2 linked regions of the Tunturibacter gelidoferens genome follow. The protein of the gene in region 2 binds, or shares a complex with, the protein of the main gene of each other region. Links are inferred from orthologs where the notes say so. Each region holds a gene or a part of one and is shown on either strand. Other genes may lie near its edges.

The links. Proteins that work in one complex are often made in the same cells at the same time.
Region 1: the proteins of RBB81_RS02150 (region 2) and smc are in contact, whole or in part, in a crystal structure (PDB 3ZGX), measured with the Bacillus subtilis proteins. The link is inferred for Tunturibacter gelidoferens from one-to-one orthologs.

Annotation. Positions count from the first base shown.
Region 1 is NZ_CP132938.1:3,036,438-3,043,512, reverse strand. The notes cover bases 1,394-5,799. They hold smc (chromosome segregation protein SMC), read left to right. Parts: upstream 1,394-1,711; coding sequence 1,712-5,599; downstream 5,600-5,799. Other genes in these bases: RBB81_RS13515 (hypothetical protein), read left to right, coding at 5,765-5,799. Also shown: RBB81_RS13525 (hypothetical protein), read right to left, coding at 1-890; more of RBB81_RS13515, read left to right, coding at 5,800-6,397; RBB81_RS13510 (phosphoribosylaminoimidazolesuccinocarboxamide synthase), read left to right, coding at 6,456-7,075. UniProt on the Bacillus subtilis protein: Required for chromosome condensation and partitioning.
Region 2 is NZ_CP132938.1:382,675-388,114, forward strand. The notes cover bases 1,328-4,098. They hold RBB81_RS02150 (segregation and condensation protein A), read right to left. Parts: upstream 3,363-4,098; coding sequence 2,292-3,362; downstream 1,328-2,291. Other genes in these bases: RBB81_RS02145 (PEP-CTERM sorting domain-containing protein), read left to right, coding at 1,484-2,095; trpS (tryptophan--tRNA ligase), read right to left, coding at 3,368-4,098. Also shown: RBB81_RS02140 (inorganic phosphate transporter), read right to left, coding at 1-1,101; more of trpS, read right to left, coding at 4,099-4,477; RBB81_RS02160 (site-2 protease family protein), read right to left, coding at 4,774-5,440. UniProt on the Bacillus subtilis protein: Participates in chromosomal partition during cell division. May act via the formation of a condensin-like complex containing Smc and ScpB that pull DNA away from mid-cell into both cell halves.

The DNA of each region.
Region 1 (7,075 bases), 2.7 Mb from region 2 along the record:
ATCGCCAGTGTAGAAAGGTCTGGCGTGCTTGAGATAACACCGGCGACAATATCGGCTGGCGACGGCGCCGGTTTGATCTTAAAGTCGGCAGGTGGATTAAGATTCGTTTGCACGGCAGCCGTGACTGCATCGTAGCCATCGTCAGCACCGTGATACTTTTTGTAGCAGAACTTCGCGAGCGGCAACATCTGGCTCTTGTAGGGCTCGGGCGCAAAAGCCGCGGCACGCGATGCGTACCAGGTGCAGTTCACATAGTCGGGAGGAGTCGACTGGTAGTAAGCCTGCCCCAGAATAAAGGTGTCCTGTAAGAGCACGCCGGGGGTCTGGGTCTGCGCGACTGGAACGCTACCCAATTCAGACTTGTAGTTTGTAATCGCGGTAGCGGTATCTTTCTTGTTCAAAGCAGCCGCACCAATCGCGCCGTAGAACACAGGAGTCGCTGCGTCTTTGACCTTGGCGAAGTCTGCGTCGCTCATATCTGCCGGTTTGGTAGTGACCGCCAGCCCCTTCTGCGCAAACTCGGCCGCCTTGTCCAGCGCCGCCTGCTTTGCGGTCGGGTCAGTCGCCTGATCTCCCTGCTGTTTCCGGAAGTAAACCTCAAAGGTCAGGGCGCGCAGATTGTTCGGGTCTACCTGCAACAGCCGATCCGCTGCATCCAAGGTCTTAGCTGGATCAAATGCAGCATACGCCAGCATCAGCTGCTCCAGCACGGATGCTTTCACCGGGGACTGCGGATAGGCCGTCAGATAAGCTTCAATTGCGGATGCTTTGGTCTGGGGCGTGGTCTGGCTTATCGCATCATTATAGGCTTTATATTCAGCAGGCGACAGCTGTACTCCGCCGCTCGCGGCCTGCGCGTTGGAACCAAGATTGACCTGGGTTTGTGCCACAAGGGGTCCCGCAGCACTTGCCATGCTAGCGACCGCCAGGAGAGACGCAACGACTACCTTCTTCATTCCACACTCCTCAATAAATCTTTCTTTCAAATGTGTCACCGATGCTTCCGGGGCCACTTGGATATAAGACGAAACAGAAACCGATCATAATGCCTCAGTGGTTGTCCTCGCCGTGCCTAACCCTTCGGCCAGACGGTTGAAGTGTTCGTAGCAATCCGGGATGATGATGCGGATTATAGAAACGCCGTTGCTCAAAACGCAAGCTGACCCAACCTTTAGCAGCAATAAAAGTGTTATACACGAACAATCGCGTCCGGGGACTTCATAGCGAACAAGCAGCCCCAAAACAGAGACCCCGACCAACTCGCGTCGGTCAGGTGTCTTGTTCTACCGAAGTAAGCTACTTATGCGCTGCTGACTAAGATGAGCATCTGTCGAATGCTCGTGCGCTTGAGTGGAGTGTTGGTGCGCCGTGACCGCGTGCTCATGGGCGGCCTCATGATTGCCATTGACGTGGTGCTAGGCGGCCGCATGGTGCTCTCTTTCGGCTGCATCGCTGGCTGATTAAAATCTCATGCAATGTCCCACATTACGATCCCATCAACTTGGTGAAATCCAGGGAATACAAACTCACTATGACAATCCTGAGACGAATCTTGCTCAAGCCACCCATTTATTGCGTTTCAGTCCAATTATCCACAATATGTAGTGTTGTACCCGTTGATTCCATGCCGAACCGGAGCTAGAGTTGAATCAGTCTTATTCGACTGGGGAAAGTTTCTCAAGACTCATCGGTCCTCCCCATAGAGGTGCACTTGCTCAAGCTCAAAAAAGTCCAGATACTCGGCTTCAAATCCTTCTGTGATCGCACCGAAGTTCAGCTTTCCGGCGAGGGCATCGCCGCCATCGTCGGCCCCAACGGGTGCGGGAAATCCAACATATCCGACGCCATCACCTGGGTCTTGGGCGAACAGTCCGCCAAAAGCCTCCGCGGTATCAAGATGGAGGACGTCATCTTCGCCGGCACCCGAGAACGCAAGCCCACCGGCATGGCCGAGGTCTCGCTGACCCTCGTCGACCCCGAGGTCTACGATGGAGCCAGCCTCCAGGACGACCCCGAAATCATCATCGATGAAAACCTTCCCACCGACTGGGACGAGACCACCTTGCGCCAGCAGCGCTCCGAAGAAACCGAAGAAGCCGTCGCCGAGGCCCAACCCGGCACTGTCATCGAGGGCGAGGCCAAGGGCCTACAAATCCTTCCACCTCCAACCGAGACAGACGCGGCAGCCGAACTTGCCAATCCCAACAATGTCGTCCTCAAGATTCGTCGCCGAAAGTTCGGCCGCGCCCCCGTCCGCGCCGGCGAACTCACCATCACCCGCCGCCTCTTCCGCTCCGGCGACAGCGAATATCTGCTTAACGGCAAGATCTGCCGCCTACGAGACATTCAGGACATTTTTATGGGCACAGGCCTTGGTGGTGAATCTTACGCCATCATCGGCCAGGAGCGCATCGGTCAGCTCCTCTCCGCCAAGCCTCACGACCGCCGATCCATCATCGAAGAAGCCGCAGGCATCACTCGCTTCAAGACAAAAAAACGCCTCGCCGAGTTGCGTCTAGAATCAGCCCGCCAGAATCTTGCCCGCGTAAACGACATCTTCGACGAGGTCACCCGTCAGATGACCACGCTGAAGCGCCAGGCCGCCAAGGCTGAACGCTATGGCGCGCTCCGCGATGAACTCCGCACTCGCCTTCGCGTCGTCCTCGCCAGCCGCATGTCGCAGTTAGATATCGAGCAGGCCGCCACCACCGAGAAGATCACAGCGCTCGCTGCCCAGATCGACGCTCAGGCCACCACCGTTGAAGCGATGGACGCCGAACACACTGAAGGCGTCAATTCCGGCTACGGTCTCGATCAGCAGATCCGCGAAGCCGGAGCTCAGGCGAACCAGTCTGCCGTCGAACTCGAGCGCATCTCTGCCCGCTCGGCCTCGAACGCCGACCGCATCGCCGAACTCACCAACCGCATCGCAACTGGCGCCGACGATCTCGCTCAGGCCCGCGAACAGCTTGCCAGCCTCGCCGGCGAACTTGAAGAGCATCGCAACTTCCTCAACAGCGCCACGGTCGAGTCCGCCGAATCACGAGAGGCCGCCCAGAGCCATCAGGCGCAGGCGCAGGAGGCCGTCCGCAGCGTCGCGGCAGCCGAGCAGCAGGCTGAACAAAACCGCCGCTCCACCATGCAACTCGTCCAACGCATCGCCCAGACTCGCAACGAAGAGGCTCAGGCAGCAGCAGCTCTTGCTGGTCTCGACCGTGAAGCTGAACGGCTCCTCTCCGAGTCGGAGATCGCCAGACAGGAACTCGAAACTTTGGGTCTGCAGCGTGGGCAGGTCAAGATGTCGTTCGAGTCGGTGACCGAGCGCCTTAAGCGTCTCGAGGCCGAGATCGCCGAACTTCGCCACCAGGTAGAAGCCCGCCGCAACGAGGAGTCTCAGTCCAAACGCCGCGGCGACCAGTTGCGAGGCGAGGTAGCATCCCTCGCCGGCCGCCGCACCTCCCTCGAAGCGCTGATTCGCGAACACAGCTACTCCACCGATACCGTTCGAAATCTCTTCAAGACTGACGCCTATAAGCAGAATGCCGATGGCATGGCGGCTGTTGGCACTCTCGCCGACTTTCTCGAAGTAGACGGCAAGTACGAAAATGTCGTCGACGAATTCCTCCGCGACGAGCTCAACTACGTCGTGGTCAAATCCTGGGACGCCGCGAACGCAGGAATGCATCTCCTGCAGACCGACGTCACAGGCCGCGCCACCTTCCTCGTACACCCCAACGACTCCCAGGCTAACTTCGCCTTTGCCGATGGCATGCCAAGCATCGCCCAGACCAACATCGAAGGGATCGAAGGCGTCGTCCCCCTCAAAGAGTGCGTCCGTGTTCTCGACGGCTTCGGCAAATCCCTCGAGGTTATTCTGCCCAAACTCCGTGAGGGTTTCGTCGCTCCAGACTCCTACACTGCCCGCTCGCTCGCCCTCTCAAACCCCCAGGCATTCTTCCTCTCCCCCACCGGTGAGACCTTCCACAACGTCACGGTCACCAGCGGACGCCCCCGCACGCAAGGGCCCCTCGCTCTCAAACGCGAACTCGCAGAGGTGCAGCAGAAGTTGGAAAAAGTCGAGCGCGATCTGGCTCAGACAGACCGAAACACCATCGAACTGCAGCACCAGATGGCCGCTCTCAATGCGACGATCGAAGGCAAAACCCACGAACGCCGCGACGCCGAGCGCGAGTCCGCAAACTCCGGAGCAGCTCTCCGGCAAATGGAGTCGGAGGTCGCTCGCATTGAGCGCCGCCTGCAGGACTGGGCTCTCACCAACGAACGCAATCGGGAAGCACGCAATCAGAAAGCGGACCTGATCGCGCGTCGTCAGCAGGAGGCGGAAGCCTTCGAGAACGAGCGCAGCACCTTGGAAGCCAGCCTGGCCGCCCTTCAAGAGCAACTCGAAGAGCTCCGCGCCCGACGCGAAGATCTTCAACAGGGCGCAGCAGCCGCCTCCGCCGCGCTCGCCGGATTAGAAGAGCGTCGCCGCAACGCAGCCGCAAACTTCGAGCAAACGACGCGCCTATATAACGGTCAAAACCAGCGTATCCAGCAACTCGACCAGCAAATCTCCTCTGCCGGCGCAGAGAGACTCCGCCGCGAAGAAGAGACCGCCGCTCTCGCGGTCCAGCACACCGAACTCTCAGACGTTCGCGCCTATGCCGTAGCTCAAGGCGCACGCCTCACGGAAGAGGCCCACGCTTTGCGCGTCTCTATGGCCGACCTCGACGTTCGTCTCCGCACCCTTCGCCACGAGACCGAAGCCCTCCGCGAGCAGCGTGCAGCTCTAACTGCCCGCGCCGCAAAGCTCACCTCCGACATTGAGCACATCGACGCCACCTGCCTCAACGATCTTGGCGCCGAAGCCATCACGCTCCGCGAAGACCAGACCATCACCCGGATCGAAGGCGACGACCTCCACACCCAGGAGGAAGAATCCCGTGCCCTCAAGCAAAAACTTGAAGCCATGGGTCCGGTCAACATGATGGCCCTCGACGAGTACAACGAAACAGTCACCCGTCACAGCTTCCTCGAAACGCAACGCAAAGATCTGCTCGATTCCATCGAGAACACACAAGCTTCCATCAAGGAGATTGACGACGTCTCCCGTCTCAAGTTCGATGAGGCCTTCAAGGTCATCAACGAAAACTTCTCCGTCACCTTCACCAAGCTCTTCGGTGGCGGTCAGGCCCTCATGAAACTCACCGATGCCGAAAATTCCAACGAGAGCGGCATCGACATCATTGCCTCCCCCCCAGGGAAGAAGCTTCAAAACATCCTCCTGCTCTCCGGAGGAGAAAAAGCGCTCACCGCTCTTTCCCTCCTCGTTGGAATCTTCCAGTTCCAACCCGCCCCCTTCTGCATCCTCGACGAAGTCGACGCACCGCTGGACGAAACTAATGTAGGCCGCTTCGCAAAACTCATCCACGAAATGAGCGCAAATACACAATTCGTCGTCATCACCCATAGCAAACGCACCATGTCCCAAGCGGACATCATCTACGGAGTCACCATGCAGGAGCCGGGCGTCTCTAAGATCGTCAGCGTCAATCTTAATCGCCGCGACTCCGCCGACAATCGTCGCGCCGTGGCATGATATCCCAAGCCTTTGCGCAGCTGGAGCGATTCACCACTCGCTCCAGCTTTTTTTCCAGCGTCGCTGAATTGTCTGTCTTATCGCCCCGGTAGATTGCCACTGACCAAAACAGAATCAATGAGCCTTTCTACACGCACCCACGAAAGCAGCTAATCTAAAAACGGCATGAATATACCGCTCACAACTGCCGTTCTTATTTTGTTGTCAGGAGCAATGCTTCTGGCGCGGATCTTTTGGGACAGTATCCACTCTCGTCTGAAGTTCAGCCTCATCTCAGCATCCCTAGCCTTGGTATTGATTCAAGTGTTCTTCGCTGCTTCCAAATGGGGAACGACCTCCGACAGATTGAACGTCTTTATTAACTGGCTGGCCGTCGCAGCATACGAACTCCTGGTTCTCCTCTTCACGCGACTATCTCCAAGATGGTTGACGTATTTCAGCGCGACGATTTTATTAATCCCCGTGTTTGGAGCGAGTATTATGCTCCCACTTGCCGAACTCTTCGACCCTTCTTCCTACAAGACTGTACCCATCGGCGGTAACCTCTTCTATGAAGTCAAACCATGGGGTAACCCCGGCAGTGGCAATAAAGGGGCCGATCTCATCGTCTCCTATCATCCCCCAATCGCCCCATTTCTCCGCCATAAAGTCCGGGTCATTCCTTTTAATGATCGCGAATGTAACTCAAATGCCGCCATCGCTATACCTTTTCCTGCAACGAAAACCGTTCTCGGCCGCTGCCCGCGTTGGCCGTCCGAGTCCGAGGGAACTGTCGACAAGTTATTCCCACTGTCCTAGCCTGTTACTGTCTGTTTCAGTCTGATCGCAAAACCCAAAAGGTGGTACCGTCGACCCAATGCCAGCAGCCTTACTACAGACCAATCTTGGATCACTTCCCCTTACCGCCCGCGGCAAGGTTCGTGACATTTACGCCATCTCCCCCGACCAGCTCCTTTTCGTAGCCAGTGACCGCATTTCTGCTTTCGATCATGTCCTCGGCAGTGGCATTCCGTTCAAGGGGAGGATTCTGACCCGGTTGTCGCTTTTCTGGTTTGATCTCCTCAAGCCGATCGTCCCAAACCATCTGCTCACCGCCGACTCCACACAATTTCCCCCAGAACTCCAGCCGTTCCTTGACCAGCTGGAAGGTCGCAGTATGCTCGTCAAGCTAGCAAGGATGTTTCCCGTCGAATGTGTCGTCCGCGGCTATCTTTCCGGATCCGGCTGGAAGGACTATCAGCAAACCGGTTCGATCTGCGGCATCAAACTACCAGTCGGTCTTCGAGAGTCAGATCGTCTGCCTGAGCCAATCTTCACCCCGGCGGCAAAAATTCACTCTGGCGGCCACGACGAAAATATCTCCTACGAAATGGTCGAGAAGACGATCGGCGCTACCAATGCCAATGCGCTGCGCACACTCACGCTCAAAATCTATGAGAAAGCAACCGAGCATGCAGCCAGTAAAGGACTAATCCT
Region 2 (5,440 bases):
TGAAGGCACGGCACCGAGAGACTTGTACTGGGTGGCTTCATTGCGGATGTCGCCCACCATCTCCTGCAAGGCAAGCATGGTGTGCGGGCTGAACTTATGGGTGCTGACGAAGGATTCGAGTTCGGGAGCACTGTCGGCGACTGTCGTGTTGGGATCAACGTAGTTGCCGATTGCTCCGATCACCTGTTGGGATACGGCTGCGAAGGTCTGAACCTGGTTGACGCCCACGGTGTGGTTGAGGGCGTAAGCCGTAGGCACCGTGCCGACGAGGATCAGCATGATGAGACCCATGCCCTTCTGGCCATCGTTCGAGCCGTGGGCAAAGCTGACGCCGGTGCAGGTGAGCACCAGCAGAGCGCGGATATAAAACGGCGGTGGCTCGGCACCCTTGGGCGCTTCGTAGAGACGTGGATCCTTCAGAACAGCCTTCAACAAGAGGAAGACCAGAGCCGCGCAGCCGAAGCCAACCAAGGGCGAGATGAGCAGCGCCTTGAAGACTTTGGTGACCTGCTCCCAGTCGACGCCGCTGACGCCGCTGGTGCCGTGCATCAACTGGTTCGCAACACCGACGCCGATGATCGAACCGATCATGGTGTGAGAGCTCGATGCTGGAAGACCCTTCCACCAGGTGGCGAGGTTCCAGAGGATGGCCGCGATCAGAAGCGCGAAGACCATCGCAAAACCGGAGCCTTTGCTCACCTTCAGGATCAGCTCGACGGGCAACAACGAGATGATGGCGAAGGCAACGGCACCCGAACTGGTCAGCACGCCGATGAAGTTCCAGAGGCCGGACCAGACCACCGCTACGTGCGGTTCGAGCGCGTGGGTGTAGATGACGGTCGCGACCGCATTGGCTGTGTCGTGGAAGCCGTTAACGAACTCAAAGCCGAGCGCGATGAACAACGCCAGACCCAGCAGGATATACGGGAAGGCTGAGCCTTCATGGACAGGTAGAAGATCGGAGTAGAGACGGTTGGCAATGTAGCCTAGACCGCCGATCAGAAGGACGCCAAAGATAATGGCGCCGATCTTTCCTGGCGACGATTTTCCCATCTTCTGGTCAAGTAATGAGCCGGTGGGTTGGATTACAGGAGTGGCCATAATGGTTTCGCCTAGGATTCAAGATGAGTGCGTGAGGCTGACGATAGGCTCGGTTTGCGAATGCAGTGTTACAGAGACGTGAAACATAAGTTCTTTTGACCCGTTCAACGTTAAGACCCCTGTTGGGGCGAGCGGTCGAGGGATGGGTAATGGCTCACTGTTTGCAAGAGTTTGCAGTGCCGGGACTTTTGGTCGATTGGCAACTAGTCCTTCCCGGACGGCGGGCCCTAACTGCCGGGGCTTGTAACGGAAGCGCTGCGATTAGCACCATTCCCTCGAAACGGCGGTAGACCGCCTTTTAGGATTCCGCGGAGCTACAACTATCGTTCGTCACCGCAGTCAAAAATCAGTACTATAATTCAACTTTTCGAGGGTCATTCCCATGAAACGTCCTGCACACTGGCTCAGCGCCTCGGCCGCTCTCCTCGCAGTCACCCTTTTTGTGTGTCCAAAACCGGCAGCTGCCGACTCCTACACGATCTTCGATCTGGGCGATGACAATGGCCGGGGTATCTATGGCCTGGACACCGCCGGTGCTGTGGTGGTCTTCCAGGACAACTCGTGCGGTCTTGGGAGCTTTACCTGTTACGTGACCTATGTCGACGGCGTGGCGGGAGCCCCTAGCGCCACGCCTCCGGACCTTGTTTATGACGACGGGACTCCGTGCAGTTCCACCCCGGTGGGCTTCAACGCTTCAAAAAAGGTCTGCAATCACGGCCTCGTTGGATTGGGAACCTTGTACAACCCTAATGGCGACATGAACGGGACTTACATCGGGTCGGGAGATAACTTCCAGTTCCTTCACGGCGGTTCGGCCGACCAGGTCTTTCTCAACTCGGTCGGTGACTTCGCCTGGACCGATGGGCAGAGTGAACAGATCTTCGAAGCTGTCGATACTTCCATATCGCCGATTCCCGAGCCGGGCAGCCTGTTGCTGGTGGGGACAGGTCTGCTATGGTTCACCGCCGCTGTTCGCCGCAGAGCGAATCGTTAGGTGGGAGTGCGCCCTGCGCGGGCGGTGGTCACTTCGTGACTTGTATACCCCTTCGGTTGGCGCTCCCGTTGGTCGTGAGCCATCTTTCTTTCCGACCAACGGGAGGACCTGCGGCGTTCGTTCCACCAGGACCGGTACACACGTCACGAAGTGACCGCCGCCCGCGCAGGGCGCCCGTCCGGCAGGACGGATAGCGTTAACGCCAGTCGTCGCGGGCCTGAGCCTGATCGGTAAAGACCTGGTCGAAGTTCTCAGTCTTCTTGATGAGAATGTCGCCCTGAGGGTCCGGCTGGTGAAGTAACACCGCCTGCAGACGCACCAGTTCCAACATCGCCAGGAACATGCAGATGAGCGCACGTTCGGTGTGCGTGTTGTGGAGCAGGCGCTTCAGACTGACAGGCTTGTCTTCCATCAACAGACGGCGTTTGACGTAGTCGATCATCTGGGCGACGGTGACGGATTCCTCGTCGACGTTGAGGATGGGGCGTTCGCGAAGACGGATGAGGATGTCTTGAAAGACGCGAACCAGGTCGACGGTGTCGGCGGCAATCTCGCGGTCCTCATCGAGCGTGGGGGCGCCCGCTTCGCCGATGTCGCGGCGGAAGTTTCTCAGGCCGGAGTTGGTCCAGGTGGCCTCTTCAATCTGCTGTTTCTGTAAGAGCATCTGCGCAGCGGCTTTGAAGCGTTCGTGCTCGAGGAGACGCTCGACCAGCTCGCGGCGTGGGTCTTCGGGGTCGCCGCTGAGAACGTCCGAAGGATCGCGGGGAAGCAGCGTCTTCGATTTGATGTGGATCAGCAGCGAGGCCATGTAGATGAACTCGCCTGCCGCGTCTACGTCGACCTGCTTGAGGTGATGCGTGTACTCGAGGAACTGGCTGGTGATCCGGGCGATGGGAATGTCGTAGATGTCGATGTTCTGCTTGCGAATCAGGTCGAGGAGAAGATCGAGCGGGCCGTCGTAGACCTGCCCTACCGTGACGGAGAAGGGCGACTGCGACGCTTCTTCCTTCTCCCTGTCCTTATCTTTGGCGATACGCTTCGGATCGGGTGGTGGGGGCGGGACAGGCGGATGCTGAAGCGCGAAGGGCTCGCCGACCTCGGAAGCCGCTGGATCGATCACCTCAGGCGAGGCGACGGTTATCGCCGAATCGGCCGCAGCTTCTGAGCGTGAGTCTTCGGAGACTACTTCAGCCGACGGGGCGACGGTCTGCTCTTCGGGCTTTGCCTCTTCGGCGGCGGTTTGGGGAGGTAGGGTTTCGTCTGGCATGGTTGTTATTCGAGGCCGATGGCCTGGCGGACGTGCTGGAGCGTCTGGATGGCGCGGTGGCGGGCGCGAGCAGAGCCGTCCCATAGGATGGCGTCGACCTGGCCGGGGTCAGCTTCGAGGGCGCGGCGGCGCTCCTGGATCGGAGCGATCTCGCGGACGATCGCATCGGCGACCCAGCCTTTGCACTCGATGCAGCCGATGCCTGCAGTGGTGCAGCCTTCGCGAACCTTCTGCTGGGTCTCCTCAGTGGAGAAGACTTTGTGCAGATCGAAGACGGGGCAGATGTCTGGATTGCCGGGGTCGGTACGGCGGATGCGCGCCGGGTCGGTGACCATGGTCTTCAGCTTGGCGCGAAGGTCCGCCTCAGGCTCAGAGAGCATCAGGGTGTTGCCGTAGCTCTTGGACATCTTGCGGCCGTCAAGACCGGGGAGTTTGGGGGACGGAGTGAGGAGAACCTTGGGCTCGGGCAGGATGCCGGTTACGACGGCATTAGCGGAGAGCTCTGCGGTGAGAATCTCCTTGTCGGAGTGGTCTTCGCGGGCCTTCTCGATGGCGGGCGTTGGCTGCGAGCAGTAGAGGGCGTTGAAGCGGCGAGCGACCTCGCGGGTCAGCTCGACGTGCGCAACTTGATCCTGTCCGACGGGGACGTAGTCAGGTTGGTAGAGGAGGATGTCGGCGGCCTGCAGGAGGGGGTAGCCGAGGAAGCCATAGGTGTTCAGGTCCTTCTCGCGGAGCTGCTCCTGTTGGTCCTTGTAGGTGGGGACGCGCTCGAGCCAGGGTAGCGGCGTGAACATGCTGAAGAGGGTGAACAGCTCGGCGTGCTGGGGAACGTGCGACTGGATAAAGACGGTGCAGACCTCGGGATCGAGACCGGCGGCCAGAAAATCCAGGGCTACGTCCCGGATGCTCTGGCGGAGGGCTGTGGGGTCCGCGTAGTCGGTGGTGAGGGCGTGGAGGTCTGCGATGAAGAAGTAGCAATCGTACTGCCGCTGGAGCTGGACCCAGTTGTAGAGCGCGCCCATGTAGTTGCCGAGGTGAAGACGGCCGGTGGGTCGCATGCCGCTCAGGACGCGGGGACGTGAAGACGTCAGGGAGTCGTTGGTATTTTTAGTCATTGCGATCAAGAGCTAAGGGTAAATGATTCGGGCCGACAATGGCGGAGCGCCCTCTGGCAGGGGCAACCTTGTTCCGCAAAAGAGCAGGCAGCGAAAAATAGTTGAGATTCGTGGCGTATTTTTCAGATTCGGGAAACAGCCGTCAAAGCACCACGTTTACCACGCATCCCACCACGATTACACCAGCAAAAAACCACGCTCAACCATCGGCTTTTTCCAAAACACCCTACAAAAATGCCCGGAAACCAAAGAAACCCCTCCTTGTAGCGGCCCCATATTTTTCCCAGAGATCCGCTCTACAAAGTGAAAAGAATGTGGTTGAAGGTGTTCAGCAGCGGTGTGAAGAAGACGCTGAAGATGAAGCTTCCGCCCACCAGAAAGAGGATCATTAGGCCGAACATGCCGATGCGGTCGTAGACCTGGAGGACTTTGTAGGGAAGGAAGTGCCGCAGAACGTGGCTGCCATCGAGCGGTGGGATGGGAATCAAGTTGAAGACGAAGAGCAAAAGGTTGATCAGGATGACGAAGTAGAGAAAGAGCGCGATGGGAAAGAGCGCTGGCAGATTGTCGGTGGCGATGCCGGGGATATGTGAGGCGAGCGCCATCGCAGTGCCGATCGCAAGAACACCGCCGGGGACAACGTGTTTGATGAGAACGAGCAAGATGAGCGCGACAGTGGCTGAAAGCAGGTTGCTGGCAGGGCCCGCGAGAGTTACGAGGATGTCGTCGCGCCTGTAGTTCTTGAAGTTGCGGGCGGTAACGGGGGTCGGCTTCGCCCAGCCTATGAGGGGCCAATGATAGACCAGAGCCAGCAACGGCATCAGGACCGAGCCGAACGGGTCGAGATGCTTGAGAGGGTTGAGGGTGACGCGTCCGAGCATCTTGGCAGTGGGGTCGCCGAGACGCCATGCGGTCCAGGCGTGGGCGGACTCGTGGATGCTGAAGGCCAGGACCAGAACGACG